3 regions of the Mesorhizobium sp. CO1-1-11 genome follow, and region 1 is predicted to be linked to each of the others. Evidence: predicted binding sites of a transcription regulator. Region 1 holds the regulator's gene; each other region holds the start of a gene.
The links. The regulator LexA, encoded in region 1, represses DNA repair genes until DNA is damaged. The targets are predictions, from matches to a motif close to TGTTCNNNNTGTGTTCNG.

Region 1 (10,689 bases):
GGCCGGACAGGGTCATCCGCCCTTCGTCGTGCTCATGGACGGTGAGGCCGACCGCCTGGCTGAATTGTGCCGTTACGAGCATGAGACCCTTGCCCTGGAGGCGATAGGATCGCTCATTCCGCTGCTCAAGCGTAACCGGATTACGCATCTGGTGCTTGCCGGCGAGATTAAGCGCAGGCCAAGGCTGACACAGATGCGCCCAAGCCTCAGCCTGCTCGCTGTGATACCCGTCGTCGTCATGGCGTTGGCGCGCGGCGACGATGGACTGCTCAAGGTGGTGGCGCGCGGGCTCGAGGCCCGGGGGATAAAGGTCGTGGGCGCCCACGAGATCGTGCCGAACCTTGTCGCCGCCGAAGGGGTGTTGACCAGGGCCACGCCCCGGAAGTCGGACTGGCGCGACATTGAGGCAGGTTTTGCCGCGGCAAAAGCCATCGGGGCGCTGGATATCGGCCAGGCGGCGATCGCGGTCGGCGGCCGGACCATCGCGCTTGAAGGCATCGAGGGCACGGCCGGATTGCTGGACCGCGCCAGGCTGCTGCGCGGCCACGGCCGTATCGCCGGCAAGACGCGCGGTGTGCTGGTCAAATGCGCCAAGCCTGGCCAGGAGCTGCGCGCGGATCTTCCTTCCATGGGGCCCCAGACGGTAGAAGCAGCGCATGCGGCCGGGCTTGCCGGCATTGCCGTCGAGGCGGGACGCTCCCTGATCCTCGAAGCTCCCGCAACCCTCTCGCGTGCCAATGACCTTGGGCTGTTCATTGTCGGCCTGGCCGCAACGGAGTCAGGTCATGGCTGACAGGGCGCTGAAGATCGCAATCGTCGCGGGCGAGGAGTCAGGCGATCTGCTTGGCGCCGACATTGTCCAGTCGCTGCGCCAAATAACGGGGCGCGAGGTGCAGCTCGTCGGCCTCGGTGGCCGCCACCTGCAGGCGCTTGGGCTGGTTTCGCCGTTCGACGCCAGCGAGGTCGCGCTGATGGGGTTCAGCGCCGTCCTGCGTGACCTGCCGCGCCTGATGCGGCGGATCGGTCAGCTGGCGGGGCTGGTTGCGGATGCCAAGCCGGACTGCCTCGTCACCATCGACAGCCCCGATTTTTCGCTGCGCGTCGCCAAAAAGGTGCGCGCCGCCAACCCGACGATCCCGATCGTCCACTATGTCTGCCCGAGCGTCTGGGCATGGCGGCCGGGCAGGGCGGTGGCGATGAAGCCGTATGTCGATCACATCCTGTGCATCCTGCCGTTCGAGGTGAAGGAGCTCGATAGGCTGGGTGGCCCGCCCGGCACCTATGTCGGCCATCGCCTGACGCATGATCCAGGCGTGCTGTCGGCCGCCAGGGCGCAGGCCCAGCCGCGTGATCTTTCACCAGACCGCGTGAAGACGCTGCTTGTCCTGCCCGGCTCGCGGCGCGGCGAGGTGCGGCGGCTGCTCGAGCCGTTCGGTGAGACCGTGTCGATGCTGCGGGCACGCGGGCATCGGCTTCGGCTGATGTTGCCGACGGTGCCGCATGTCGCGGACACCGTACGATCCGCGGTCACGCGCTGGGATGAAAAACCCGAGATTATCCTGGAGCCGGAACGCAAATGGCAGGCCTTCGGCAAGGCCGACGCGGCGTTGATCGCGTCCGGCACCGTCTCCCTGGAACTGGCACTGTCCGGCGTGCCGATGATCTCTTGCTACCGGCTCGACCCTGTCGCACGCGCCGTGGCGCGGTATTTCGTATCCGTCTGGTCGGCGCTGCTGCCCAACCTGATCTCGGATCGCGCGTTGATCCCGGAGTTCTACGACGAATACGTCAGACCGAACAATCTGGCACGCCAGCTGGAAGCGCTGTTGGCCGACAGTGGCATGCGCGCCTGGCAGAAAGACGGGTTCGCCGAGATTTCACGGCGCATGGCAACGGACAAACCGTCCGGTGAGATCGCGGCGCAGGTGGTGATGGGGTGTATCAAGCGAGTGAGTAGGCAGTAGTGAGTAGTGAGTAGTGAGTTAGCAAACTCTCCAACCTCACTACTCACTACTCACTACTCACTTGTCTCAGCGCTTGGCGATCGGCACGTAGTCGCGCTCCGGCGCACCGGTATAGAGCTGGCGCGGACGGCCGATCTTCTGGCGTGGATCCTCGATCATTTCCTTCCACTGGGCGATCCAGCCGACCGTGCGGGCCACCGCGAACAGCACGGTGAACATGGTGGTGGGGAAGCCCAGCGCCTTCAGCGTGATGCCGGAATAGAAGTCGACGTTCGGGTAGAGTTTCTTCTCGATGAAATAGGGATCGGTCAGCGCGATCTTTTCCAGTTCCATCGCGATGTCGAGCAGCGGATCGTCCTTGATGCCGAGTTCGCCCAGAACCTCATGCGCCGTCTTCTGCATGATCTTGGCACGCGGATCGTAGTTCTTGTAGACGCGGTGACCAAAACCCATCAGGCGGAATGGATCGTTCTTGTCCTTGGCGCGGGCGATGAATTCCGGGATGTGATCGACATGGCCGATCTCGCCCAGCATGTTGAGCGCCGCTTCGTTGGCGCCGCCATGGGCCGGACCCCACAGGCAAGCAATGCCGGCGGCGATGCAGGCGAACGGGTTGGCGCCCGAGGAGCCGGCGAGGCGAACGGTCGAGGTCGAAGCGTTCTGCTCATGATCGGCATGCAGGATGAAGATACGCTCCATGGCGCGCGCCAGCACCGGGTTGATCTTGTACTCCTCGCACGGCACCGCAAAGCACATGTGCAGGAAGTTTGCCGCGAAACCGAGATCGTTCTTCGGGTAAATAAAGGGCTGGCCGATGTGGTACTTGTAGGCCATGGCCGCGATCGTCGGCATTTTGGCGATCAGGCGCATGGAGGCAACCATGCGCTGGTACGGGTCGGAGATGTCGGTCGAGTCATGATAGAAGGCCGACAGCGCGCCAACCACGCCGCACATCACCGCCATCGGGTGCGCGTCGCGGCGGAAGCCGGTGAAAAAGCGCGACATCTGCTCGTGCACCATTGTGTGGCGCGTTACGCGGTAGTCGAAATCGTCCTTCTGCGCCTTGGTCGGCAATTCGCCGTAGAGCAGGAGGTAGCAGACTTCGAGGAAGTCGCCATGTTCGGCCAGCTGGTCGATCGGATAGCCCCGATGCAGGAGGATGCCGGCGTCGCCATCGATGAAGGTGATCTCCGACTCGCAGCTTGCCGTCGAGGTAAAGCCGGGGTCATAGGTGAAGGCGCCGGTGGTGCTGTAGAGCGAGGCGATGTCGATGACGTCAGGTCCGACCGAGCCGCTTCGCACCTTGAATTCGTGAGTCTTGCCGGCGAATTCCAGCGTTGCCGTGGCCTCTTGGCCGCCCACATCCAGTTTTTTCGCAGCTTCGGTCATTGCAAACTCCTTCTTGTTTCCTCATGCCGGCAAAGGCAAAATCCGCAGAGCGACACGTCGAAATCACCGCAATGCGCGTATTCGCCACCGCATTCTAGGAGGTGCGTGCCAGATTGGGCCAAGGCCTAATGTTGCACTGCGAAACCCGCCTTTCAATGCCAATCTTCTTGGGCCAGTTTGCTCCTAATCGATTTGATCCGCTACGCGCGCCAGGCTTTCCTCACGCCCCAGAACGGCAAGCACGTCGAATACGCCCGGTGACGTGCTCTTGCCGGTCAACGCAGCCCGCAACGGCTGGGCCACGGCGCCAAGCTTGTGCCCGCCAGCCAGCGCAAAGTCGCGGATCGCGGCCTCGGCCGTGGCCGCCGTCCAGTCGCCTGACAGCGACTTCAAAGCTTCGTGAGCGCCACGCAGGATCTTGCGCGCGTCGTCATTGAGCAGGAGTGCCGCCTTGTCGTCGATCGGCAGCGGCCGCGCGGCAAACAGGAAGGCGGCGCCGTCGACAAGCTCGACCAGCGTCTTGGCGCGCTCCTTCAGGCCCGGAAGTGCTGCCAGCAGCTGCGCCTTGTTCTTCTCGTTGAGCCGCGCCGCCATCGCCGGGCCGCCCTCCAGATAGGGCAAGGTGGCGATAAAGATATCGAACAGCTCGGTGTCGGCCATACGTCGCATATGCGCGCCGTTGATCGCTTCCAGCTTGGCGAAATCGAAGCGCGCCGCGCCCTTGTTGACGTCGCCAATGTCGAACCACGAGACCATGTCCTCGATCGACATGATCTCGTCGTCGCCATGGCTCCAGCCGAGCCGCGCAAGATAATTGAGCAGCGCCTCCGGCAGATAGCCCATGGCGCGATAGGCTTCGACGCCGAGCGCGCCATGGCGCTTCGACAGCTTGGCGCCGTCGGCGCCGTGAATCAGCGGGATATGCGACATCGACGGCACGTCCCAGCCCATGGCGTTGTAGATCACGGTCTGGCGGGCGGCGTTGGTCAGGTGATCGTCGCCACGGATGATGTGGGTGACGCCCATGTCGTGATCGTCGACGACGACGGCATGCATGTAGGTCGGGTTGCCGTCCGAACGCAGGATGATGAAGTCGTCGAGATCCTTGTTGGGGAAGCGCACGTCTCCCTGGACCCGGTCCTGCACCACCGTCTCGCCCTCGGCCGGTGCCTTGATGCGGATGGCGCCCCTGACGCCGGACGGCGCCTCCGACGGGTCGCGGTCACGCCAATGGCCGTTATAGCGTGGCGGTAGGCCCTTGGCGCGTGCAGCTTCGCGCATTGCCTCGAGCTCGGCTGAAGTCTCGTAGCTGTAATAGGCCTTGCCCAGGCGCACCAGCTCCTCGGCCACCTCGCGATGGCGCGGCGCGCGCTCGAATTGGGAGACCGCGTCACCGTCCCACGAAAGGCCAAGCCAGGTCAGGCCATCGAGAATGGCCGATGTGGCCGCATCGGTCGAACGCTCGCGATCGGTGTCCTCGATGCGCAGCAGCATCGTGCCGCCGGTATGCTTTGCATAGAGCCAGTTGAAGAGCGCCGTGCGCGCGCCGCCGATGTGCAGATAGCCGGTCGGCGAGGGGGCAAAACGGGTGATGACCTTGTCGGGCATGGAACTCTCGGAAAACGTCTGAAGCTGGGTGCAGAGCGTGCGGACTTTCGCGCGTTGCGCGTTCATGTAGCATAGGACGTCGAGGGCGCAAGGGGCAGACCCGATGACTGGACGAGGCCGGGGCTTGGATCGGGGCGAGGATGCCGCTATCGGCGTCAGCGAGCGATCCCTGTTTGCGGCGCCTGCGACGATCCCACTGCCATCTCCGCTCGTGGCTGCACCCGAAACCAGGTCGCTGCAGGCAGGTGGGCAGGCGCCGGCGCCGGCTCCTGCCGCGGGCAGGATCGTGCGCGTGCGCCGGCAAATCGGCCTGGTATCCTTGCCTCGCCTGCGCCATGGCGTGGCCCGGGCGGCGGAGCTTGAACTCGACCGGGGCATCGCGTTCCTGCTGGTGCCGGTCTGTCTGGCCGTTGGGGCGATCGCCTATTTCTCGCTGGCGTCCGAGCCCGACTTTGCAAAGCCCGTCGCGGTCGTGGTGCTGATGGCGGTCTGTGCCTTCGTCTCGCGTTCCTGGCCCAAAACCCATCTGTGTCTCATGGCAGTGCTGTTGTGCGCGCTGGGCCTGCTCGCGGCGAAGGTCGAAACATGGCGAGCCGGAACCCGGATGCTGGGTTCGGAAATCTCCACGCAACTGACCGGCCGCGTGGTCTCGCTCGAAGAGATGGAGAGCGGCCGCATCCGGCTGACCATGGACGTGATTTCGACCGCCCGGCCAAAACTGCGCTATGCGCCGGAAAGGGTCCGGCTTTCCGCACGCAAGATACCGCCGGGAATGACCGCCGGCTCGCTCATCACAGGCTACGCCAAACTGTTGCCGCCGACCGGCCCGGTGCGGCCGGACAGCTACGACTTCTCTTTCGACAGCTATTTCGCCGGCATCGGCGGCAGCGGCTTCTTTCTCGGCAATCCAACGGTTGTTTCCGCCGACGACGGTGAGATGCCGCTATCGGCTCGCCTTTTTTCAGGCATCGAAAATGCCCGCGAAGCCATCGCCGACCACATCAGGGGCAGCGTCGGCGGCGCTGAAGGCGAGATCGCGGCGGCGCTGATCGTCGGCGTGCGCGCCGGCATACCCGATGAAATCAATGAAGCGATGCGGCGTACCGGCATCTATCACATCATCTCTATTTCGGGACTGCATATGGCGCTTGTGGCCGGCACCATCATGGGTCTGCTGCGTGGTGCCTTCGCGCTGTTTCCAGACTTTTCCGCGCGCCGGCCGGTGAAGAAATACGCGGCCGCCGCCGCACTGTTCTCGATCGCCGCCTATCTCATCATTTCCGGTGTCGTCGTTGCCGCCGAACGCAGCTTCATCATGCTGGCGGTGATGCTGATTGCCGTCTTCTTCGATCGCGCTGCCCTGACCATGCGCAATCTGGCGATCTCGGCGATCGCCGTGATCCTGGTCTCGCCTCACGAGGTTGTCGGCCCGAGCTTTCAGATGTCGTTCGCCGCGACCGCGGCCCTGGTTGGCGCTTATGCCGGCTGGGCCGATCACCATGCAGGAAAGACGCGGCCACCGCCGCCAAAGCGTTCCCTGGCGGGATTCCTGACGCGAAAATTCCTGCTGGCGACAGGAGGATTGGCCATGACGTCCATTATCGCCGGCAGCGCCACGGCACTGTTTGCCATCTGGCATTTCCAGCGGGTATCGCCGCTCAGCCTGTTCGCCAATCTGGCCGTGATGCCGATCGTGTCGGTCGTGATGTTCCTGGCCGTCGCCAGCGCCCTGCTGATGCCATTCGGACTGGATTGGCCGGCTCTCTACCTTATGGGCAAGGGCCTGACAGCAATGATCGCCGTGTCGGCGTGGATATCGGAGCGCTCTCCGGTCGATGGAGTCGGGCTGATTTCGCAGCAATCCGTGCTGCTGGTCACCGTCGCGCTGGTTATCGCGACGATGGCGACGACATGGCTGCGGTTCGCGGCGCTGCCATTCGCGCTTGCCGGCCTGTTGACTGTGTCGCACACGCGCGCGCCCGATGTGCTGATCTCGGAAGATGCGCGGCTGGTCGCGCTGCCGATCGGCAATGGCGAACTGGCCGTCAACCAGGAACGTCCGAACGAATTCGCAACCGACAACTGGAAGCGCGCCCTGATCTCCGAAACAATCGTCAAACCGGAAATGTTCGACACGACAGACGGGCAATTCGATGTTGCCAGTCCCACCGACCTGCCGCCAGGATCGCCTTTCTACTGCCGCGAAGGCCTGTGCCTTGCCAGGCACCCTTCCGGCGCGATCATTGCCTATGTCGAGGACCGCAAGACCACCTGGAAAGCCTGCGCTTTCGCCGACCTGATCATCGTCAATGACGCAACCGCCTATGACGTCTGCCACAATCCACTGGTTCTCGTCGTCACCAAACGGCAGCTCGCCCGCAAGGGAAGCGCTGCCGTCTTCTTCAATCCCCAGTCGGCCACGACCCGGGCCGCGATCGCATTCGCCGTCGACGGACCATACCGGCCCTGGCACGAACAGCGAAAATTCTCACGCGAGGCGAGGGGGCTGCCGCCGTACAAAAAACCCGACAAGCCCGATGGCAAGCCGGCTCAGTAGCGCCTGATCAACCCGACCAGCTTGCCTTGTACCTTGACCCTGTCCGGCCCGAAAATGCGTGTTTCGTAGGCTGGATTGGCGGCCTCGAGCGCGATCGAAGCGCCTTTGCGGCGGAACCGCTTCAGCGTCGCTTCCTCTTCGTCGACCAGTGCCACGATAATTTCGCCCGGGCTTGCCGTGTCGGCATTGCGGATAATGACCGTGTCTCCATCGAAGATACCGGCCTCGATCATCGAGTCGCCCTTGACCTCCAGCGCATAGTGCTCGCCGCCCATGATCATGTCCGGCGGCACCGAGATCGAATGCGTCTGATGCTGGATGGCATCGATCGGCACACCGGCGGCGATACGGCCCATGACCGGGATGGACACGGCTGAAACCGCATCGTCGTCGTTGCCGGCCGCGGGCAGGCGCGAAGGCGCAGCGGCCGGCCTGATCTGGCGTCCGGCGCTGCCTTGGCCAAGGCTGCCTTGGATGATGCTTGGCGAGAACTTCTTTGCCGCATTGAGGCCCGGCGCGATCGAGTCCGGCAGCCGCAGCACTTCCAGCGCGCGTGCCCGATTGGGTAGCCGGCGAATGAAGCCGCGCTCCTCCAGCGCCGTGATCAGGCGATGGATCCCCGACTTGGAGGCAAGATCGAGTGCTTCCTTCATCTCGTCGAAGGAAGGCGGTATCCCGCTTTCCTTGAGCCGTTCGTGGATGAACATCAGCAGTTCATGTTGCTTGCGTGTCAGCATGGCGGCCCCCAAGACATTGAACGAAAGGTTGAACCAGAATCGAAAAAACAAACCCAGAACAAACACTATCTGTTCCAGTTGTGTTCTGCAACCGTTTAAAGTTTAATGAATTTGTTAAGGGGTCGGAAGTTTTTTGCCCGCGACGGCGGGCAGCAACCAGCCCTTTCCGCCATCGGCAGGCGCATTGAAATCGTTTTGGTTAATGGCCTGTGGCCCATCCGCCGACGAGGCTTTGGCATCAGCTAGTTGGAAGGTTCTCCTCGGGGGGACGTATAATTCGCGGAGCCATTATTCGCGGAACGAAACGAAACCAAAATGCCAACGATTGGTAGCTTCGGGCGGCCATGGATCCGGGCGTTCGGCGCACCGGCCAGCGCGTTCGAATAGGCGTCGCTGAGGTTATCCCGAACCCGCCTTCAAGCTGCCGGCGCGAGCGGCGTATCTGGTAGCGCCGCTGTCTTCGCTGTGGACATAGACGTGCAGTGTGTAGCCGATATGCGCCGTCATCAGCGCCTTGGCCCGCTCGATGTCACGGTCGAGCGCCGCTTCCATGATCGCGGTATGGTGTTCGATCGCAATCGCTTCGCGCAGCGCTTCGATTGCCTCTTCATAGCCATCCTTGAGGCCGGCCGCGGCCCGCAGTGTCGGCGCCAGACCAAGAAAGCGATGATGCCGGCGCAGCTGATCCGAGATCGTCGAGCGGAACCGCAACAGCCAGTCGCATGTGGCGGCGCTCAGCAGCGCCGCATGGAAGGCCTCGTGGTTCTCGTCCCATCTGTCGACGGCCGCGTCCGAGGGATCGTCGACCGCCGTCTTGCAACGCGAGAGCCGGTAGTAGGCGGTGACCACGGCATCCTCCCACTCCCTGCCGCCTTTTTCCATCGATTCGAGGAACAGGGGTATCTCGACCACCATCCTGGCGCGTGCCAGATCCTCCAGCTCGGCCCGCGACACCGGAGCCACGGCAAAACCACGATTGCTGATGGCGGTGACCAGGCGTTCGGCCTCGAGCCGCGACAGGGCTTCGCGCAACGGTGTCCAGCCGACGCCATAGGTGCCGCGCAGCGCACTCAGTTTGAGCGGGGCGCCGGGCATGAGGCGCGTGGTCAGGATGTCGCGCCGCAACAGCTGATAGGCGGCTTCCGTTTTTGTGGAACTCGTTTCATCCCGCATGGTGATCAATCCGTCGTCTGGCGAAAGTATATATGATATTGGGTCACAGCAACAATTATATATAATGTTTGACACAGACCGGCGGACTCACCATGATCGCCGTAGCCGCCGCGTTTCCAAGCGGCCCTGATCAAATCTGGGAGGAAATGATGTTGAAGTCGAAATCCGCTTGGTTGTCGGGCTTGGCCCTGGCAGGCGCATTGATGGTCAGTGCCGGCAGTGCCGCGGCCGATCAGATCCGTATCGGCATTGCCAATTTCGGCGAGCATCCGCAATTGAACGCCGCCATAGCCGGCTTCAAGAAGGCGCTGACGGATAACGGCTTCGTCGAGGGCAAGGACGTCGTCTACACGGAGAGCCACACCAATTTCGATGCGTCGCTGGTGCCGCAGATGATCGCCAAGCTGCAGGCCGAGCAGCCCAAGCTGATCTACACCATCACCACGCCGGTCTCACAGATCGCCAAGAAAGCGCTCGCCGGTTCCGGCATTCCGATCGTTTTTGCCGCGGTCACCGATCCGGTGGCGGCCAAGCTGGTGCCGTCATGGGACGCCGGAGACGAAGGCATGACCGGCGCCAGCGATCTGCAGGACGTCGCCGCGGTGATGGCCTTCACCAAGAAGCTGCTGCCGAACGCCAAGCGCTTCGGCGTGCCTTATAATCCCGGTGAGGCCAATGACGTTGCCTTGGTCGAAAAGATCAAGGCGGCGGCACCGGCCGCCGGTTTCGAGGTGGTGGAGGTCGGCATCGACAACGTCAATGACATCCAGCAACGCATCGCTTCGCTCGCCGGCAAGGCCGACGTGATCTACGGCCCGGCCTCGAACCTGATCCAGCCGGCGATCGCCGCTGTCTCCGCGGCCGCGCGCCAGGCCGGTATCCCGGTCGTCAACTCCGATGACAGTGCGGTCCGTAACGGCACCGTGCCGGCGAGCTTCGCGGTCAATTACACGCAGGTCGGCGTCAACGCCGGCAACATCGCCGCCGAGATCCTCAAGGGCAAGGATCCCAAGACGATCGCGCCGTCGCGCCCGGCCTACAAGGACCACATGGCAACGATCTCGCGCAAGGCGATGGCCGCGTTCGGCATCGAGATACCGGCTTCAATGGCCGATTGCGGCTGCATCGTCGACTAACATCGGAACTGCCGGGGTGACGGCGTCGGCGCCGCTATCCCGAGGTCAGGGAGAAACGATGCTCGAGATTCGATCCGCGCGCAAAGTGTTCTACAAGGGCCAGGCCGACGAGAAGGTCGCGCTGG
Region 2 (10,689 bases), on a different contig from region 1:
CTGGCGGCACTGGCCGTGCAGTTCGTGGCAGATGGCATCAAGGCGCTGATGGCCTCGTAGGCCCGCTTATTTTGCGGTCGTATCGATGACTTCAAAGTCGTGGGTAATCCTCGCGGTCTTGGCCATCATGGCGGAGGCCGAGCAGTATTTTTCGATCGAAAGGTCGATTGCCCGCTTGACCTTGTCGCTGGACAGCGCCCGACCCTTGACGATGAAATGCATATGGATGCGGGTGAACACTTTGGGATCGGTTTCGGAGCGGTCGGAATCGAGCTCGACCACGCAATCCTCGACGGCCTCGCGCCCCTTTTCGAGGATATGGACGACATCATAGGCCGAGCAGCCGCCGGTACCGATCAGCACCAGTTCCATCGGGCTCGGTCCCGGCGTCTTGCCTTCCGGGCCTGACGCCGTGCCCAGCACGACCTTGTGGCCGCTGCTGGACTCGCCGACGAAGGTGCGCTCCTCGACCCATTTTACCCGTGCCTTCATCGCCAGTCCTCTTACGTCTCTGATCGCGCCAACGTCAGCTCAAAACCACCATGCAAAACCCCGAAAGTCCATGCGGACCCTCGGGGCATATCAAGTAAAGGCATTCGCTATTTGGTGCGGCTTTCGATCAGAACGGAATTTCGTCGTCCAGTTCGCGCGACGAACCACCGCCACCGCCGCCCCTGGGAGCGTTGCCGCCACCGCGGTTGAACCCTTCGTTCGGGCTCGACTGGCCGAAATCGGAACCACGGCTGCTGCCGCCACCGCTGTAGCCGCCAACCTGACCGCCCTCACCCTGGCCACGCGCGTCGAGCATCTGCAACTCGCCGCGGAATTTCTGCAGCACGACTTCGGTCGTGTATTTGTCGGCACCGGTCTGGTCCTGCCATTTGCGCGTCTGCAGCTGGCCCTCGACATAAACCTTCATGCCCTTCTTCAGATACTGCTCCGCCACCTTGGCGATGCCCTCATTGAAGATGACGACGTTATGCCACTCGGTCTTTTCCTTGCGCTCGCCGGAATTCTTGTCGCGCCAGCTTTCCGACGTCGCGATGCGAATGTTGACGACCGGCTCGCCCGAGTTCAGGCGGCGGATTTCAGGGTCAGCGCCGAGATTGCCGACCAGAATGACCTTGTTGACGCTACCCGCCATGATATTTCTCCGCGCTATCCGAAACAAATTTTTGTCGCAGCACCTTACAGGCTACGCACGTCAGCCGCTTGCCAAGGCTGGCTTTTCCCACAAGGTTTTTGTTCCCTTTTCGTTCCTATATGCACCGCCGCCAATTGTCAAGGAATGGCAGCAATGCCGGAACGCCGCATATGGGTCTCAAAACAGCGCTTGCCAAATCGATAAGTATCGACTTATGCTTTTGTCATGATCGAAGCAGAGATTTTCCGCGCCTTGGCCGACCCGACACGCCGCGCCGTCTTTGAGCGTCTCGCCACAAGCGAGATGAGCGTGTCGGAATTGCGCAGCGGCCTGACGGTGTCGCAACCGGCGGTGTCGCAGCATCTGGCGGTGCTGCGGGGCGCCGGCCTCGTGGTCGAGCGGCGCTCCGGCCGCAACGCCTATTATCGTGCGGATCCGCAGGGGCTTGCCCCGCTGCTCTCATGGATCGAACGCTACCGTACCTTCTGGCCGGAGCGCATCGAAAGGCTGAAGACGGTTTTGAAGGACATGGATCAATGAACAGCCAAAGCGAAGTCTCTCCCGATGCGATTGAGTTCGAATACGATCTTGCCGAGCCGCCGGAAAAGGTTTGGCGGGCGCTGACCGTGCCGGAACTGCTCGCCGCCTGGATGATGCCCAACGACATCAGGCCGCAGACCGGCAGCCGCTTTGCCTTCGCCGGTCAAGACGCGGCGATCGAATGCGAGATTCTCGATGCCGAGCCCGAACGCCTGCTGCGCTATTCCTGGCGCGAGCGGTCGGACGATGCCGCGCACCCACTCGACAGCACCGTCACCTTCACACTCGCCCGAACCGTTTCCGGCGGCACGCATCTGCGCATCCTCCATGACGGCTTTGCTCGCAAGGCGATGCCGGCCGTGGCCATGGCGGGGGCAGGCTGCCGACTTTCGCTGCACGGGACCGGCACGCCTATAGCCGCGAACACCCCACGCCTTCTGCTGCTGCACGCGGCTTGAACACGGAAAATTGGAGACAGAAAATGAGCGGTGTTGCCAGTCTTGTGCCGATGGTAATCGAGCAATCGAGCCGCGGCGAACGCGCATTCGACATTTTTTCGCGGCTGCTGCGCGAGCGCATCGTCTTCGTCAACGGGGAGATTAACGACGACGTCTCGGCGCTGGTCTGCGCGCAGCTTTTGTCGCTGGAGTCGGACAATCCCGAGAAGGAGATCTCGCTCTACATCAACTCGCCGGGCGGCATGGTGACCAGCGGCTTCGCCATCTACGACACGATGCAGTATATCAGCTGCCCGGTGTCGACCGTGTGCATGGGCTTTGCAGCATCGATGGGATCGTTCCTGCTGATGGCGGGCACGGCCGGACGGCGCATCGCCCTGCCCAACGCCACCATCCTGCTGCATCAGCCGCTGGGCGGCTTCCAGGGCCAGGCTTCCGACATCCAGCGGCACGCCGAACGCATCGGCCAGACCAAACGCCACATGACCGAACTCTACGCCCAGCATTGCGGCCGCAGCTATGAAGACGTCGAACGCACGCTCGACCGCGACCATTTCATGACCGCCCGCGAGGCCCAGGCGTGGGGAATTGTCGACCATGTGTTCGACACCCGCAAAAAGGCTGCGTAGGACCAGAGTGAGTCAAACCCTGCTGCTTGTCGAAGATTTGACGATCCCGCTCTGGTTCCGGTGGCGGCAGGCCCCTATAACAAGGGGATGACCGACACTCATCGATCAGGAACATCGCACCGTGTCACGGCCGCCATGGTGCTTGCCATCGTCGGCCTTGTGTCCAGGTCGGCACTTGCCGACGAGGCCTCGTCGTCGGTTCGGAAAGGCGCCCTGCCCGGCGTAACCGGCGGCTATCGCATCGCCAAGCCGGCCCCGGTGCCCGAACCCGACGACGCGTTCCCCAGCAGCGGCAACGGGCAGTTCAAGATCGGCAATACCAATGTCAGGATTTCCGGCAGCATCACCGTCGATGTCGGAGTTGGCGGGACCAAGCCACCCAGATAGGCAAAGATCGGGCCTTCCAACTGGAGCCCGCCAAAAGAACAGCCCCGCCGTGCCTTGGGCAAACGGGCGGGGCTTTTCTGGATCTCAAACCCATTTTTGCCGGGAGTGTACTGCCGGCGTTTGATTTCGGATGCTTCGCGGCATTCAGCCGACGATCCGACTAGCAGTCTCTGATTTTCAGGGATACGGCAGGTCACGGTTTGTCGGGTGGCGCAAACGCCTGCCCTTGGCACTTATGCCTGCCGCGGCTCCAGTAACAACTGAAGCCCTGGGGGACTATCCGGTGGCGTCATGCTCCGCTCCTCTTGTCCGTTGCGACATTGTCGTCGTGAAGCGCAAATCGCAAATGCCTGCGGCGTCTCGCAGGCCGCCTTGGGGCGGCGAGGCCATCGATAGACGGCCGGCTTCGCTGACTTCGCAAGACTGCTCCCGTGAGTTGGCCGCGTCAACCATCAATAGCCGGTTACGGAAAAATGTGATCGCCGGAAGCTTACGTTCGGGTCAGCTTCCGCACAGCTTTGTCAGGAGCGTGTTCGGTCTTTGTTCTTTCCGCTTGCCCCCTCGCGCGAAAGGCGGTTAAACGACTTCTGTCGAGAATTGTGGCGTCTCTCGACGTGGCGGCAAAAATAACTACATAGGGAATGGCCGGGGAAACCCGCCTATCCCACAAATTCCAGATCTGAGGCGGCGACCTGACATGGCCGACCATAAATATCTTTCCATTCGCGGGGCGCGCGAACACAATCTGAAGAATGTCGATCTCGACCTGCCGCGTGACAGCCTGATCGTCATGACCGGCCTGTCGGGCTCCGGCAAATCGTCGCTTGCTTTCGACACCATCTATGCAGAAGGCCAGCGCCGCTATGTCGAGAGCCTCTCGGCCTATGCCCGGCAATTCCTCGAAATGATGCAAAAGCCCGACGTCGACCAGATCGACGGCCTGTCGCCGGCCATCTCGATCGAGCAGAAGACCACGTCGAAGAACCCGCGTTCGACGGTCGGTACCGTCACCGAGATCTACGACTATATGCGCCTTCTGTTTGCCCGCGTCGGCGTGCCCTATTCGCCGGCCACCGGCCTGCCGATCGAGAGCCAGACGGTCAGCCAGATGGTCGACCGGGTGCTGGCCGTCGAGGAAGGCACGCGCCTGTTCCTGCTGGCGCCCATCGTGCGCGGCCGCAAGGGCGAATATCGCAAGGAACTGCTGGAGTTGCAGAAGAAGGGCTTTCAGCGCGTCAAGGTCGACGGCGTCTTCTATGAAATCGCCGATGTGCCGGCGCTGGACAAGAAATACAAGCACGACATCGACGTCGTCGTCGACCGCATCGTCGTTCGCGGCGACCTTGCCACAAGGCTTGCCGACTCCATCGAGACGGCGCTGAAGCTGGCCGAGGGGCTGGCAGTGGCCGAGTTCGCCGACAGGCCGCTCGATGCCAGCCAGACTGGCGAGGATTCGGTCAACAAGTCGAAGAACGAGACGCATGAGCGCATCCTGTTCTCGGAAAAGTTCGCCTGCCCGGTTTCCGGCTTCACCATTCCGGAAATCGAGCCCAGGCTGTTCTCCTTCAACAACCCGTTTGGCGCCTGCCCGACCTGCGACGGTCTCGGCAGCCAGCGCGCCATCGACCCCAACCTCGTGGTGCCGGACGAGAACGTGTCGCTGCGCGACGGCGCCGTCAGCCCATGGGCGAAATCGACCTCGCCCTATTACTCGCAGACGCTCGAGGCATTGGGCAAGGCGTACGACTTCAAGCTCGGCGACAAGTTCAAGGATCTTTCAGCGCAAGCCCAGGAAGCGATCCTGCGCGGCACCGGCGAGCGCGAGATCACCTTCCAGTATGATGACGGCCTGCGCTCCTACAAGACGACCAAGACCTTCGAAGGCGTCATCCCCAATCTCGAGCGCCGCTGGAAGGAGACCGAATCCGCCTGGATGCGCGAGGAGATCGAGCGTTTCATGTCGGCAACGCCCTGCCCGGTCTGCAAGGGCTACCGGCTGAAGCCGGAGGCGCTGGCGGTGAAGATCGCCGGCAAGCACATTGGCGAAGTGACGGAACAGTCGATCCGCAACGCCGACAAATGGTTCACCGACCTGCCGGCGCAGCTCAACGACAAGCAGAACGAGATCGCTGTCCGCGTCCTGAAGGAAATCCGCGAGCGTCTGCGCTTCCTCAACGATGTCGGGCTCGACTATCTCACCTTGTCGCGCAATTCCGGCACGCTGTCGGGTGGCGAAAGCCAGCGCATCCGGCTGGCCTCGCAGATCGGCTCAGGCCTGACCGGCGTGCTCTACGTGCTGGACGAGCCGTCGATCGGCCTGCACCAGCGCGACAACACGCGCCTGCTCGATACGCTCAAGCACCTGCGCGACATCGGCAACACCGTGATCGTCGTCGAGCACGACGAGGACGCAATCCTGCATGCCGACTACGTTGTCGACATGGGTCCGGCCGCAGGCATCCATGGCGGCGAGATCATCGCCCAGGGCACGCCGCAGCAGGTGATGGCCAACCCCAATTCGATCACCGGCAAATATCTGTCGGGCGCGCTCGAAGTGGCAACGCCCGGCGTGCGCCGCGAGGCGAAGAAAAACCGGCGGCTGAAGATCGTCGGCGCGCGCGGCAACAATCTGAAGAACGTCACCGCCGAAATCCCGCTCGGCACCTTCACCGCCGTCACCGGCGTATCGGGCGGCGGCAAGTCGACCTTCCTGATCGAGACGCTGTTCAAGGCGGCCTCGCGCCGCATCATGGGCTCGCGCGAACATCCGGCCGAGCATGACCGCATCGAGGGATTGGAGTTCCTCGACAAGGTCATCGACATCGACCAGTCGCCGATCGGCCGCACGCCGCGTTCGAACCCCGCCACCTATACCGGCGCCTTCACGCCGATCCGCGACTGGTTCGCCGGTCTACCGGAAGCGAAGGCGCGCGGCTATCAGCCGGGCCGTTTCTCCTTCAACGTCAAGGGCGGCCGCTGCGAGGCCTGCCAGGGCGACGGCGTCATCAAGATCGAGATGCACTTTTTGCCCGACGTCTACGTCACCTGCGACGTCTGCCATGGCAAGCGCTACAACAGGGAGACGCTCGACGTCCTGTTCAAGGGCAAGTCGATCGCCGACGTGCTCGACATGACCGTCGAGGAAGGCGTCGATTTCTTCGCCGCCGTACCCGGCGTACGCGACAAGCTGGAGACGCTGAAGCAGGTCGGCCTTGGTTATATCCACATCGGCCAGCAGGCGACGACGCTGTCCGGCGGTGAAGCGCAGCGCATCAAGCTCGCCAAGGAACTGTCGCGCAAGGCGACCGGCAAGACGCTCTACATCCTCGACGAGCCGACCACCGGCCTGCATTTCCACGACGTCGCCAAGCTGTTGGAAGTGCTGCATGAACTGGTCGACCAAGGCAATACGGTGGTGGTCATCGAGCACAATCTCGAAGTGATAAAAACCGCAGACTGGGTGCTCGACCTCGGCCCCGAGGGCGGTGATGGCGGCGGCGAACTGGTCGCCTCGGGCACGCCGGAAGCGATCGTGCGCGAAAAGCGCAGCTACACCGGCCAGTTCCTGAAGGAACTGCTGGAGCGACGCCCCGGAGGCAAACGCGAAGCGGCGGAGTGATGGGTAAGGATGATCTCATCACGGTCCAGAGCAGCTTTGGGGTGAGGCTTGCCGGCCCCGAAAATCTCGCCGCAATCGTCGCGCTGACGCAAGCCGCCTACGCTCCCTACAATGCCATACTCGATGCACCGCCGATCCCGGTTACCGAGGACTACGCGCCGCGTATTGCCCAGGGCCAGGTCTGGCTGCTGGAGAGCGGTGATGAACTTGCCGGAGTGATCACGCTGGAGCGGCATGAAGATCACGCGATGATCTTCTCCGTCGCGGTGTCGCCTGCCTTCCAGGCAAGGGGTTCGGTATTGCATTGCTGAAGCACGCTGACGAGCAGGCGCGGCAGTGGGGCCTGCCGGAGATACGGCTCTACACCAATGCGAAAATGGAACGAAACATCGCGCTCTATCTCGCTTACGGCTATCGCGAAACGGGTCGCCGGCCCAATCCCTACCGGCCAGGGTGGATACTCGTCGACATGGCCAAACCCGTCGACAACAGGTCCACCACGGCCTGATCGCCACTAGAAATCTGGGAGGACGACAATGAGCAAATCGGGAACAATCCGCGCCGGCATGGGCGGCTGGACCTTCGAACCCTGGGACACGTCCTTCTACCCCGAGAAACTGTCGAAGGCCAAGCAACTGCAATACGCTACCCGGCAGGTGCCGAGCATCGAGGTCAACGGCACTTATTATTCGAGCTTCAAGGAGCCGACCTTCGTCAAATGGGCCAACGAAGCACCTGACAATTTCGTCTATTCGCTGAAAGGCAACCGCTTCGTTACCAACCGGCGCGTGCTGGGCGAGGCCGGTGAATCGATGATGCGTTTCCTGGGTTCCGGCGTTGCCGCGCTCGGCGACAAGCTGGGACCGATCCTGTGGCAGTTCGCTCCGACCAAGAAGTTCGATCCGGACGATTTCGAGGCGTTTCTGAAGCTGCTGCCGGAAAAGCAGGATGGTGTCGCGCTGCGCCACGCGCTGGAAGTGCGCAACGACAGTTTCATCGTGCCGGAATTCCCAGCGCTCGCCCGCAAATACAAGGCGGCGATCGTCTATGCCGATCATGCCAAATATCCTGACATCGCCGACATCACTGGCGATTTCATCTACGCCCGGCTGCAGACCGGCTCGGATGACAATCCGGACTGCTACACGCCAAAGGGCCTCGACGAATGGGCGGCGCGGGCCAAGATCTGGGCGCAAGGCAAGCAGCCGGCGGATCTGCGGCGCGCCGACCCTGCCAGCGACGCGCCGGTCCAACCGCGCGACGTGTTCGTCTACTTCATCACCGAGGGCAAGGTGCGGGCGCCGTTCGGGGCGATGGCATTGATGAGGCGCGTAGCCGACTGAAAAGGCATCAGTCGGTTCCAGCTACACACAATAGGCGCATAGCCTGTGCGTATTAGCGTAGCAAAGCGCCTGTTCCTGGGCATCTTCGCCACGATCGTAACCTTATCGACACTTCCTTGCCGCATGAATGCGCCGACGCCAAGCCGCAGAGCTGGGACCGCCGCCGGCAGGGAAAGAGGGCATGTCGCTCGACTACACTTCACTTCTGCTGGCCGTCGGTTTCTCGGCCGCTTGCCTCAGCCTGACATTGTTCGGCATGTGGCTGACCGCCCGCTCGGAAAAATTCCTGCTGACATGGGCGATCAGCCTGGTGTTCGTGGTCGGCGATATTTTTATCTATGACGCCTATATCGGGATGCCGGGACGCCTGCTCGGCATCGCCACCTCGGCGTTTCTGCTGATCGGCTTTTCGACGATGCTGGGTGCGGCCTATCAGTTCCGAACCGGCGGCTCGCCACTGCCGCGGACCCTGTGGGGTTGCTATTCCCTGGCGATAGCGTTGCCCCCCATGGCTCTGGGCTACGATGGCCTCGGCTTCGTGGCGGAGAACATGTTTGCCGCCGTGCTCCTGTTCGCCACGGCTTTCGAATACTGGAAGGGCCGTGATGAGGCACCCGCCCTGACGATCGGCATCACCGCGCTCTATTCGGCCACGGCCACCTCCTTCGGGCTCTGCGCCATGGTTCTCGCCTGGGAAGGAAAACTGGTGCTCGGACATGCACCAAGCAACTGGGCCGAGGAGCTCAGCCTCGTCGTGGTTATCGCCAGCATGACAGGTATTGGCGCGCTCTCGCTTGCCCTCAATCAGGGGCGTCTGGCGAGGCACCACCATCGCAACGCCCAGACGGATTCCCTGACCGGCCTGCTCAACCGGCGCGCGCTGTTCGACATGCATGGCCATGTCCCGGTCGGCGCCTTTACCGCGGTGGTCGTCTTCGACCTCGACAACTTCAAAACCATCAACGACGAATTCGGCCATGCGGCGGGCGATGAAGTGCTGAGGGTGTTCGCCAACGAGTTGGTAGCCAACCTTCGGCCGGCCGACGTCGCCGCGCGCATGGGCGGCGAGGAATTCGCGCTGGTACTGAAGCGCACGCTGCCGGAGGCGGTCGAGGAAGCAGCCGAGCGTATCCGGGCGGCTTTCGCGACGCGACTGATAGAAACCGAAACCGGTTCCCTCACCTGTACGGTCAGCGCCGGATTTGCGTTTGGCAGCAAAGAGGGCATCAGCCTGGACAAGGTACTCAGCGCCGCCGACAAGGCGCTCTATGACGCCAAGCGGGGAGGTCGCAACCGCGTCACCGCCTCGCCATTCCGACGCGCGAGCTAAACGCGCGTATCATGCCAAGCCCGCCGGGCGACATGCATTAGGCCGCCATGACGATTTCATTGAAGGTATCGAGATCGACATAGAAGACCTTGGTGATCTCCTCGATCAGGTCGTCGTAGTCACAGCCCTGTGACCTCAGAATGTTGATGGCGGCGATGATGTCGACGCGTTCGGTAAGCCGCCGCTTCTGGTAGTCTTCGACGTAACGTTCCATGGCTGTCCCTTAGCCTGTGTGCCCAAACGCGTTTGAACGACAATCAGATCGGGAAGGTAGGAAGCCTTGCTTGCGTGGAACTTGCAGGGCCTTTGCCGCGCCGCGATCTGCGATAACCAGACTGATACGGAAACGGCCGACTCACAAAGCCACGGAAACACTAGCATGCGATATTGCATGTGCCAGAGACGCAGATGATGGATGTAGGAAATATTGGTCTTGCCAATAACTTCAAATCTTCAATGAAGTCTGGCGCCGATTCTAGACCGTGAGGAATTTGCGGACATCAGCCCGGTCTAAATCTTCCGCTGGGCCGGTGTGGACGATCTGGCCGCGATCCATGATGTTGACCTCGTCAGCGAGTTCGCGGCAGAAATCGAGATACTGTTCGACCAGCAGCACCGCAATGCCGGCCTGGTCGCGCAGATAGCGTATGGCGCGGCCGATATCCTTGATGACAGAGGGCTGGATGCCTTCGGTCGGCTCGTCGAGCACCAGCAGCTTCGGCCGCATCACGAGTGCCCTGCCGATGGCGAGCTGCTGTTGCTGGCCGCCGGAAAGATCGCCGCCACGGCGGCCAAGCATCTGCTTCAGCACCGGAAACAGCTCGAAGACGTGCGCCGGCACGTTGCGGTCGGCGCGCTTCAAGGGCGCGAAGCCGGATTCGAGATTTTCCCGCACGCTGAGCAGCGGAAAGATCTCCCTGCCCTGCGGAACGAATGCGATGCCCGACCGGGCGCGGTCATACGCCGCGCTCCGGTCGAGCGCCTTCCCCTCGAAGGCAACGCTTCCGCTCGTCAGCCTGTGGTGGCCGACGATCGATCTCATCAAACTGGTCTTGCCGACGCCGTTGCGGCCGAGCACGCAGGTGATCTTGCCGGCGCCCGCCTTCAGCGATACGCCGCGCAACGCCTGGGCGGCGCCGTAGTGCAGCGTGGCATTGGAAACCTCGAGCATGTCAGCGCCTTCTCCAGAACCTCAGCAAAGACAGATCGAAGCGATGGAATTGAACCCGCCAATGCATG
Region 3 (10,689 bases), on a different contig from region 1:
AAATCATTGATAGAACTTCGGATGAGAAAACCATTCCAATATCGGTTGCGGGAACTCTGGTCGGCATAGACGTCAATGCCAAGACCTTCCATTTTGTGGTTCCTGATGGAGAGTCCTACAAAGGCAAGCTTGACGATCAATTCTCATTGATTGCGCAGAACCGCGTTCCCGCTCCCTATGTCGCCGACATCAGCATGATTGAACGTCAGCACTACGCTACAGACGTACGCGAGGTCAAAAACGTACTCAGAAGGCTGAATCCGCTTCCTTTGGATCCACTTTCTATCGCTCTCGGTCCGCCGCTGCTCGGCGGATGATCGCGTCGACTGCCGACTCGAAGGCTTCCCCACTTTCATCAGCCTCAAGCTCCCGAGCGGCTTCCTTGAACCGCTCGGATTGCTCTTTCTGACTAAGTGGCTTTGCCTTTTTTCCGCTTGGCTTTGGGGCGGTATTTGGACGGTCGCCAGACGCCATAGGGTGCCTCACCTCGCACTAGTCGTTCGATAGGTCAGGCGCTTTCCGACGACACCATCAAGGATGCGATCGGCGCGCGCTACGTCATTCACGCCAAGGGCTACGCGTGAATTGTGGCGGAAGTCAAATTCCGCAAGGTAGCGGTGAAGGTGCTTCTCTGCGCAATGCTGGTAGGTCCCGCGCATACCGCGCTTGAAGATACTGAAATAGCTTTCGATGGTGTTCGAATGCACCACACCGCGCACGTATTCGCCAGCCGAATGCTTGACGCTATCGTGAGCGGCGAAGTGATCGCCCATGGTGGTGTAGAGGCGGCTTTCGTCGGTGTAGAGAGTGCTTTCGTGGTGGACGTTATCAGTCACCAGCTCGGCAACGTTGACCTTGGTGGCCTGCGCAACATGGAAGGTGCGCACGTTGCCGCCACGCTCGATAAGGCCAAGCACGGCGCGCTTGCCGGAGGGGCCGCCACGGCTCTTGAACTTGAACGGGGTCTTGCCATCGGTGCGCAGCGCCGGCTTTTCGGCGGTCTTGCCAAAGTAGGTTTCGTCCGCCTCAACGATCATCCCGTTCCCGCCGAGCGGACCAAGCTTGCCGTCGCGCATGGCCTCGCGAATGCGGTGCGAGATGAACCAAGCGGTTTTCAGGGTCACGCCAAGGGTGCGGTGAAGCTGGTTGCTCGAAATGCCTTTCTTGGACGACGCGATAAGGAAGATCGCCTGTAGCCAGTGGTTCAACTTGACGTGGCTGGCTTCGAAGATGGTGCCGATCTTCACGGTAAAGGGCTTGCGGCACTGGTAGCACTTGTAGGTGCCAATCCGGGTGCTCTTGCCTTCCATCTTGGAGATGCGCTCGAAGCCGCCGCAATGCGGGCAAACCGGGCCGTTCGGCCAAATCCTGGCCTCCACAAACTTGTAGGCTTCGGCTTCGTCGTGGAAGTGGGGATCGGAAAGGACGGACATCGGGGCAACTCCTTGTGTCTCCTTTCTAATCCCGAAACGTGGGTACGTCAAGTATAATATGCGGAATAAATTCCTTGATGACTCTGCTTGACTCTTCCGATCCCCTCTGGAATCTATAGGAACATAACAGGAACAATCGTGAGTGAAAGCTGACCGTCATGGCGATGACCGCCGTGGCGCGGGAGACTGTTTTTGCCCTGCGCCGCCAGATCGCGAAGATCGAGGGAACACTGCCCGAGCGCCTGCAGGCGCCGGCTGGCGCGCCCCTTGCTGACGCCGGCAGCGATCTGACGATCGTCCGGCGCGGGCTTGCCGCGGCCTTGCCGGATGCTTTCCTGCCCATCGGCATCGAGCGGCTCGATGCCGCGCTCAGCGGCGGCCTGCCGAAAGCCGCCCTGACCGAAATCCATGGCCTGGAAACCCGCGATGCGGGCGCCGTCGCCGGTTTCGCTCTGTCGATCGTCAGCCTGATCCTCAACCAGGCGCAGGGGCTGCCCATCCTGTGGATCGGGACATCGGAAATTTTCCATGAGGCCGGCTTTCCCTATGCCAGGGGGCTGCATGCCTCGTTCGGCATCGAGCCCCAGCAATTGCTGTTTTCCGAGGCGCCCAGGCTTGTCGATGCGCTGTGGATCGCCGAGGAGGCGGCCCGCATGACCGCGCTTGCAGCCGTCATCCTGGAGATCCGCGGCAATCCGCAGCGGCTGGACCTGACCGCGACACGCCGCCTGCATGCGCGGGCGCAAGGTGCCGGCCGGCCGGTGTTCCTGCTGCGACAAGCGGCCGAGCCCGAACCGACGGCGGCGCCTGTTCGTCTGATTGTCGCTTCGGCGCCGGCCGTGCCGCGCGAAACAGTCGCCGGGCCGCTCGCCGGCTCGATCGGCCACCCGGCCTTCACCATCAGCATCGGCAAGAGCCGCACGGCCCTGCCTGGACAATTCACACTGGAGTGGAACCCCGATGAACGCAGATTCGATGAAAGAAGGGGCGAGGAAAGAAGCAGGGCAAGCAACGAATGGGCAGAGAATCCTGTCCCTGTGGTTTCCCTATCTCGCGACCGAAAGGATCCTGCGGCAGCGTCTGGGGAAATCCTGGCGTTCCCGGCCGCCGGATCATCCGCAGCCATCTCATCCACCGCTCGTGATCAGCCATCGCCAGGGCAACGCGCAGCGCATCTCGGCCCTCGACGCGCGGGCTGAGGCGCTGCACCTGAAGCGCGACATGGGGATTGCCGACGCGCGCGCCATGCATCCGTCGATCGACATCGTCGAAGCCGATCCGGAGGCCGACCGGCGCCTGCTCGAGGGCCTTGCCGACTGGTGCGACCGCTACACGCCGCTGGTGGCGCTGGACGGCATCGACGGCCTGTTCCTCGACGTCACCGGCTGCACCCATCTGTTCGGCGGCGAACGCGCCATGCTGGACGAAATCCTGTCGCGCTTCTTCCAGCAGGGTTTCGACGTCCGCGCCGGGCTTGCCGGCACGCCCGGGGCGGCCTGGGCGGCGGCCCGCTTTTGCGGCGACCGCATCGTTCCATCAGGCGAGGAGGAAGCCCTGCTCGCGCCCTTGCCGCTGGCCGCCCTTCGCATAGCGCCGGAAACCCGTACCAGCCTGGAAAGCGTGGGGCTGCGCACGGCGGGTGCCGTCATGGCGGCACCGCGCGCGCCGCTCGCCCGCCGCTTCGGCGCTTTGCTGCTCCAGCGCCTCGACCAGGCGCTTGGCCGTCTCGACGAGGCGATCTCACCGCGTCTTCCCGTCGCGCCGCTTTCGGTCGAGCGTCATCTCGCCGAGCCCGTCACGCTGACGGAGGAGATAGAGCGGCTGGTGGGCATGCTGGCGACGACCTTGAAGACCGACCTCGAACGCCGCGGCGAAGGCGCAAGGAGCCTGGCGCTACTGCTTTTTCGCGTCGACGGCGCCGTCAGCCGCATCGCGCTCGGCACCTCGCGGCCGATGCGCGAACCCTTGCTGATCCGGAAATTGTTCCATGAAAGGCTGGCGGCACTCGAGCAGCATATCGATGCCGGCTTTGGCTTCGACCTGGTGCGCCTCTCGGTGCTGGCCGTCGCCGCTTTCGACATGCAGCAGACCGATCTGACCGGCGAAGCGGCCGATGACGGCGCCGACATCGCCCTGTTCGCCGACCGTATCCGCGTCCGCCTCGGCGAGGGCGCGGTTCTGCAGCCGGTTCCCGTGGAAAGCCACCTGCCGGAACGCGCCGTCGCCGTCATTCCCTTCACCGAAGCCCCGCGCCGGACCACACCACCCAAGAAGCCGGACAGGATGCAGGCGCCGATGACCATCTTCCCGCCGGAACGACCGATCCGGCTGTTCCGTTCGCCCGAGCCCATCGAGGTGCCGGCCACCGAAATGCCGGAGGGACCGCCGCTGCATTTTCGTTGGCGCCGCGCGCTTTACCGTGTGACGCGCGCCGAAGGGCCGGAGCGCATCGCCGCCGAATGGTGGCGCGAGGCGCCGGGCGACGCGGCGGCGTCGACACGCGATTATTTCCGCATCGAGGATGCCGGTGGCCGCCGCTACTGGCTCTACCGGCAAGGCCTTTACGGCGGCGTCTCGCAAACCCCGCCGCGCTGGTTCATGCATGGGGTCTTCGCATGAACGCGCTGACCGTCATTCCTTATGCGGAGTTCGGCATCCAGTCGAATTTCTCCTTCCTGCGCGGCGCCTCCAAACCCGAGGAGCTGGTGGTCGCGGCCAAGCTCATGGGCTTCTCCGCGATCGGGCTCGCCGACCGCAACAGCGTCGCCGGCGTGGTGCGCGCCTGGCAGCAGGCCAAGGTCGAAAAGCTTGCCTACCATCCCGGCTGCCGGCTGGTTTTTGGCGACGGCACGCCGGACATTCTCGCCTATCCCAGGGACCGTGCGGGCTGGGGCCATCTGTGCCGCATGCTCACCCAGGCCAATCTGCGTGACGAGACCGAAAAGGGCGCCACCCTGCTCCGGCGCGACGACCTGCTCGAATGGGGGGACCGGATGTCGCTGGCGGTCCTGCCCGATCTGGCGGCCGGCGCGCAAGACAGTCTGGCTTTGCTCCGTGAACTCAGGGGTCGCTTCGGCAGGATCCTGCGGCTCGGCGTCTCACCCTGTTATGCCGGCCATGATCGCTTCCGGATCGAGCAGGCGGCGGCGTTCGCCGAGAGCACCGGCATCCCGCTGATGGCGACCAACGATGTGCTCTACCACACGGCCGAACGGCGCCCGCTGCAGGACGTGCTGACCGCGATCCGCCTCAATGTTCCGGTCGCCGAGGTGGGGCTGGAACTGACCGCCAATGCCGAACGCCATCTGAAGCCGCCGCTGGAAATGGCGCGCCTGTTCCGCCGGTATCCGCAAGCGCTGGCGGAGACGCTGCGGTTTGCGCAAGAGCTGACCTTCTCGCTCGGCGACCTTCAGTACAATTATCCCGACGAGCCGACGGAATCGGGTCTCGGACCGCAGGCGGAGCTGGAGCGACTGGCTCGGGAAGGTGCGGCCCGGCGCTTTCCCGGCGGTATCCCCGCCAGCGTGATAAAACGAATCCAGGAAGAGCTCGCCCTGATCGAGCGGCTGAATTACGCCCGTTATTTCCTGACCGTCCATGACATCATCAAATTCGCCCGAGGCGAAGGCATTCTCTGCCAGGGCCGCGGCTCCGCGGCCAATTCGATTATCTGCTTCTGCATTGGCATTACCGAGGTCGGGCCGGACAAGATCGACACGCTCTTCGAGCGTTTCATTTCCGAGGAACGCAACGAGCCGCCGGATATCGACGTCGACTTCGAGCATGAACGGCGCGAAGAGGTGATGCAGTACATCTATACGAAATACAGCTCCAAACGCACGGCACTCGCCGCCGCCGTCATCAGCTATCGCGGCCGTTCGGCGCTGCGCGAAGTGTCGAAAGCGATGGGCCTTTCGGAGGATGTCAGGGCGTCTCTCTCCGGCTCGATCTGGGGTTGGTCGACCTCGGAACTCGGCGAGAAGGAAGCCAGGGCCGGCGGCCTCGACCGCAGGGATCCGGTGTCACGGCATGTGATGGAACGCGCCAACGAGATCATGGGCTTTCCCCGCCACCTCTCCCAGCATGTCGGCGGCTTCGTCATCACCAGGGACCGGCTCGACGAGATCGTCCCCATCGTCAAGACGGCGATGGACGAGCGCAAGATGGTCGAATGGGACAAGGACGATCTCGATTCGGTGAAAATCCTCAAGGTGGATATCCTGGCGCTCGGCATGCTGACCTGCCTCCAGCGCGCTTTCACCTTGCTCACGGATCACTATCCAAAGGCACGGGATGCGTATGGGCAGCCCTATGTGCTCGCCACCCTGCCCCCCGAGGATAGGCAGGTCTACAAAATGATCTGCCGAGCCGATACGCTTGGGGTCTTCCAGATCGAATCGCGCGCCCAGATGTCGATGCTGCCAAGGCTCGAACCAAAAGATTTTTATGACCTTGTCATAGAGGTGGCGATTGTTCGACCTGGTCCGATCCAGGGTGACATGGTCCACCCTTACCTGCGTCGGCGACAGGGCAAAGAGGCGGCCGAGTATCAAAAACCTGAACTAGAAGCGATCCTCAGCAGGACGCTGGGCGTGCCGCTGTTCCAGGAGCAGGCGATGAAGATCGCCATCGTCGCCGGTGGCTTCAAGCCGGGCGAGGCGGATGAACTGCGCCGCGCCATGGCCACCTTCAAGCGCACAGGCACGATCGGCAATTACCGCCAGCGCATGATCGACGGCATGGTCAGCAAGGGCTACACGAAGGACTTCGCCGAGCGCTGTTTCAAGCAGATCGAGGGCTTTGGCGAGTATGGCTTTCCCGAAAGCCACGCCGCCTCCTTCGCCCTGCTCGTCTATGCCTCCTGCTGGTTCAAGACCTTCTACCCGGACGTGTTCTGCGCCGCGATCCTGAATTCGCAGCCGATGGGCTTCTATCAGCCGGCGCAGCTGGTGCGCGACGCCCGCGACCATGGCGTCGACATCCGCGAGGTCGACGTCAATTTCTCCGTCTGGGACTGCACTTTGGAAAAGGCGCTTTTCGACCCGGCCCGCATCCTGCCGCGTCATGCCGAAATGCGCGGTGTCATCGAGACTCAGCATGCGGTGCGGCTCGGCTTCCGGCAGATCAAGGGACTTTCCAAGGAACGCATGGAGGTTTTCGTCGAGCGGCGCGGCGCCGGCTACTCGACGGTCCGGGATGTCTGGCTGCGCTCCGGCCTCAATGTCGACGAGATCGAGAAATTGGCGCAGGCCGACGCCTTTCGTTCCATCGGCCTCGACCGCCGCGCGGCACTATGGGAGGTCCGCGCGCTCGACGGGAAGAGTGCCGCCGAGAAGCTGCCGCTGTTCGACCAGCCGGCGCTCAGCCTGCGCGAGCTGGAGCCCGAAACGAAGCTGCCGAAAATGCCGCTCGGCGAGCATGTCATCCATGACTACCGCTCGCTCGGCCTGTCGCTGAAGGCGCATCCGGTCGCCTTCCTGCGCGAGCGGCTCGACCGCGCCGGCATCACTCCCAATGCCAGCCTGCCTTCCGTGCGCGACGGCAGGCGGGTCTCCGTTGCCGGGCTGGTGCTGGTGCGCCAGCGCCCCGGCAAGGGCAACGCGATCTTTCTCACGCTGGAAGACGACAAGGCCGTCGCCAACGTCATCTTTTGGGAAAGGACCTTCACCCGTTTCCGGCCCATCGTCATGGGTGCCCGGTTTGTGAAGGTCACCGGGAAACTGCAGTCGGAATCAGGTGTCGTCCATATCGTCGCCGAGAAGATCGAGGACCTGACGCCCTGGCTGACCGTGCTGCTGGAGAAGGTTGGTGCGGCCGCACTGCCGGCCGCCGATCCCTCGGACCGCTCCGGCCAACCCGCAATTCGGCCCGCGATGCTGAAAGACGGACGGGATCTCGCAACGCTGTCGGAAGAGGCGGAGAGGGTCATGCCCAAAGGGCGTAATTTTCAGTAGGCCCGCCCCACCTTCGTCATCCACGGGCGAGCAGGAGCGAAGCTCCGTCGCGGCCACCCGAGGACGACAAACGTGACGAGTTGCTCAGCCGTAGATCTGCTTGTGGATCTGGTAGAGCATTTCCGAACGGTCGGCGCGCATGTCGGCCAGATCGCGGCTGGAGAAGCTGTCGATTTCGGCGATGAGGCGATTGTAGTGCTTGCGCTTGGCGATGCTGGTGCGAGCGCGGGTCACGAGGTCGTTGAAGATCATAGCAAGGTTCCTTCTGTGCCGCATTCGGCGCGGCCGTTTCTTCCTCCCTTGATCGGTACGGATCATGACATAGGAATGATGCGTTGCAAAAAGAAGATGTTGCAATGCACCATTGCAGCCAGCGCATAGCCGGTTAATGGCTTCCAAGCTCCCGCACGACGCGCGGGCCGGGCCGGCAGGCGAGCCGCCTTCCATTTTGTCTTACAAATTAGCGTTACCCCGTCTTGCCAGATCGATTGCGGGCTGGCTTGATCCAATGTCACCTGATGCCTGGAGGAAACATGGCGGCCGCAGATTATTATGAAGTTCTCGATCCGCGTTTCGGGCGCCTGTTCAACGGCAACGCGCAGGTGGAGAAGCTGTTCACCGGCTGCCGGTGGGCGGAAGGGCCGGCCTGGTTCGCCGCCGGCCGCTATGTCGTCTGGTCGGACATTCCGAACAACCGCATGATGCGCTACGACGAGACGGACGGCAGCGTCAGTGTCTTCCGTCAGCCCTCCGGCAATTCCAACGGCAACACCGTCGACCGGCAAGGCCGGCTGGTCACCTGCGAGCATTCGGGCCGGCGCGTCAGCCGCACCGAGCATGACGGCTCGATCACCACCATCGCCGCCAAATGGAAGGGCAAGCCGCTGAACTCGCCCAACGACGCGGTGGTGAAGTCCGACGGCTCGATCTGGTTCACCGATCCGACCTACGGCATCGACACCGACTATGAGGGCGACAAAGCCGAGAGTGAAATCGGCGCCTGCCATGTCTACCGGGTCGATCCCGACACGGGCGATATCGAGGCTGTCATCACCGACATGGTCAGGCCGAACGGCCTTGCCTTCTCGCTCGACGAAAGCCTGCTCTATGTCGTCGACACCGGCCGCACGCATGGCGCCGAGAACCCGGCGCATATGCGGGTGTTCAACGTCGGCAAGCACGGCAAGAAGGTTTCCGGAGGCAAGGTGTTCGCCGACTGCACGGCCGGACTGTTCGACGGCTTCCGGCTCGACGCCGATGGGCGCATCTGGACGAGTGCCGCCGACGGCATCCATTGCTACGATCCCGACGGCACGCTGATCGGCAAGGTCAAGGTGCCGGAGGTGACCGCCAATTGCGTTTTCGGCGGCGCCAAGCTGAACTGTCTCTACATCGCCGGCACCACCTCGCTTTATTCGGTGCGGCTGATGGTGAATGGGGCCAAGACCTATTGAGTCTGCTGGAAACGCTTCTCTGGCGTCCCTTATTGGCCGTTTTGCGGGTAGCCACAGCGCCCGCTTCGCCGCGGCTTCCGGAGCCACCATCCTGCGGTTCGCCGGGGCGGAGTCGAAGCCGCATGTCGGCGGTATCAGACACAATTCAAGGGGAGGGCGTCATGCCATTCGTCAACATCCGCATCGTCAAGGAAGTGATCGCCGCCGATCCGGCCGGCAAGAAGGCTGACATCGCCAGGAAAGTCACGGCGGCCATCATGGACGCCACCGGGCTTAGCAACGACGATGTCTGGGTGGTCTTCGAGGAAGTCAACGCCCGCGACTGGTATGTCGGCAAGACCGACGTGGAGACGTTGAGAGGCAAGAAATAATCCCAAGGCGCGATGAGCGCCGTAAATCCTGGGCTCTGCTCAGGAAGGTGAAGGTGCGGCGTCCGTGTCCGCGCCTGCCGTGCGTCGGCCGACCGTACCTTCACCCGGCCGGCGCTTCGCCCAGCTCTCCAGCCAGTCGCGGCTTTGCATCTCGATCAGCCGCGATGCGGTTCGCTCGAATTCGAACACCTCGACGCCGCGCTTGGCCACATAAAGCGCGTGCGGTGGCGCCTCGGCGCTCACCACCAGCCGCGTATGATGGTCGTAAAGCGTGTCGATCAACAGGATGAAGCGTTTGGCCTCGTTGCGCTTGCCTTCGCCCAGTACCGGCACACGGTCGATGAAAACAGTCGAAAACCGCCCGGCGATCGCCAGGTAATCGCGCGCGCCGAGCGGCTTTTCGCAAAGGTCGGCGAAGGTGAAACGCGCCGCGTCACCAGCGGCGGCCGGCACCACCACCTTGCGTCCCTTCAGCGTCAGCGAGGTCTCGGCCGTCGGCGCACCGCGCGTCATCGCCTGCCAGGCCTCGTCGAGCGCCTGGTCGGCCGCCGCATCGGCCGGCGTGACATAGACCGGCGTACGGGCGAGCTTTTCCAGCCGGTAATCCTTGTCGCTGTCCAGCGACAGCACCTGCGCGTGGCGTTCCAGTATGGCGATGAACGGTAGGAAAAGCTGGCGGTTCAACCCGTCACGGTAAAGGTCTTGCGGCGCCACGTTCGAGGTGGCCACCAGTACGACCCCGTTGGCAAACAGTGCCGAGAACAGCCTGGACAGGATCATGGCGTCGGCGATGTCGGTGACCGAGAACTCGTCGAAACACAGCACCCAGGCCTGCTCGGCGAGCGCCTTGGCCACCGGCGGGATCGGATCGTCTTCCCTGACCGTGCCTTCCTTGCGCGCCTGCCGGTGTTTCTGGATACGGTCCTGCACATCGGCCATGAAGTCGTTGAAATGCACACGGCGCTTGCGCCTGACCGGCAGGAGCTCGAAGAACATGTCCATCAGCATGGTCTTGCCGCGGCCGACGCCGCCATGGATGTAGAGGCCCTTGACAGCTTCATGCGTCTCGCGCTTGCGCGCAAACAGCCAGCCCAGTGCACTGGACTTGTGCGCCAGCCGCTTGGCCGAGATCTCGACGGTCAGCCGGTCGAGCGCGGCGGCGATCGCTTCCTGCGCAGCATCGCGCTCGATCGCGCCTGATACCACCAGATGGTCGTAGCGCTGCCGGACGGTCGGATGGGTCTGAAGGCCGTCACGCAGATGCATCGATCACGTCATTGTTCAGAGCAGGATGCCCAGAGAAAGGGTGCGCCGAGATTGAGGTCACGCCGCCGGCATCACCTGAATGTCGGCATCTCCTACCTCGTAAGCGAGATCGGTTGCCCGTTGGAAGTCTGGCCGTCGAATTTCGAGCCGCCCGACGAATAGAGCCGCGCCAGCGAACCGCCATTCTCGTCATAAAGCGTCAGCTGCTTGC

Region 2: a site for LexA is predicted at 3,689-3,706, ahead of uvrA (excinuclease ABC subunit UvrA). Genes of this name have one in related genera too.
Region 3: a site for LexA is predicted at 1,551-1,568, ahead of LB554_RS22995 (ImuA family protein). Genes of this name have one in related genera too.

What each region holds. Positions count from the first base shown of each region.
Region 1 is NZ_JAIUHE010000022.1:101,167-111,855, reverse strand. Features, by position in the region: gene LB554_RS23995 (LpxI family protein) at 1-793, shown strand, start outside; gene lpxB (lipid-A-disaccharide synthase) at 786-1,964, shown strand; gene gltA (citrate synthase) at 2,031-3,353, opposite strand; gene gltX (glutamate--tRNA ligase) at 3,537-4,961, opposite strand; gene LB554_RS23975 (ComEC/Rec2 family competence protein) at 5,065-7,518, shown strand; gene lexA (transcriptional repressor LexA) at 7,512-8,255, opposite strand; gene LB554_RS23965 (GntR family transcriptional regulator) at 8,655-9,428, opposite strand; gene LB554_RS23960 (ABC transporter substrate-binding protein) at 9,578-10,564, shown strand; gene LB554_RS23955 (ABC transporter ATP-binding protein) at 10,623-10,689, shown strand, end outside.
Region 2 is NZ_JAIUHE010000009.1:29,052-39,740, forward strand. Features, by position in the region: gene LB554_RS12160 (MarC family protein) at 1-60, shown strand, start outside; gene LB554_RS12165 (OsmC family protein) at 67-492, opposite strand; gene LB554_RS12170 (single-stranded DNA-binding protein) at 620-1,144, opposite strand; gene LB554_RS12175 (ArsR/SmtB family transcription factor) at 1,370-1,684, shown strand; gene LB554_RS12180 (SRPBCC family protein) at 1,681-2,142, shown strand; gene LB554_RS12185 (ATP-dependent Clp protease proteolytic subunit) at 2,166-2,771, shown strand; gene LB554_RS12190 (hypothetical protein) at 2,859-3,158, shown strand; gene uvrA (excinuclease ABC subunit UvrA) at 3,856-6,777, shown strand; partial or broken gene LB554_RS12200 (GNAT family N-acetyltransferase) at 6,777-7,285, shown strand; gene LB554_RS12205 (DUF72 domain-containing protein) at 7,314-8,120, shown strand; gene LB554_RS12210 (GGDEF domain-containing protein) at 8,302-9,450, shown strand; gene LB554_RS12215 (hypothetical protein) at 9,488-9,664, opposite strand; gene urtE (urea ABC transporter ATP-binding subunit UrtE) at 9,926-10,621, opposite strand.
Region 3 is NZ_JAIUHE010000021.1:21,625-32,313, reverse strand. Features, by position in the region: gene LB554_RS23005 (hypothetical protein) at 1-317, shown strand, start outside; gene LB554_RS23000 (IS1595 family transposase) at 483-1,433, opposite strand; gene LB554_RS22995 (ImuA family protein) at 1,592-2,632, shown strand; gene LB554_RS22990 (DUF6504 family protein) at 2,574-4,052, shown strand; gene LB554_RS22985 (error-prone DNA polymerase) at 4,049-7,387, shown strand; gene LB554_RS22980 (hypothetical protein) at 7,472-7,639, opposite strand; gene LB554_RS22975 (SMP-30/gluconolactonase/LRE family protein) at 7,921-8,841, shown strand; gene LB554_RS22970 (tautomerase family protein) at 9,003-9,212, shown strand; gene zapE (cell division protein ZapE) at 9,252-10,478, opposite strand; gene LB554_RS22960 (protease inhibitor Inh/omp19 family protein) at 10,571-10,689, opposite strand, start outside.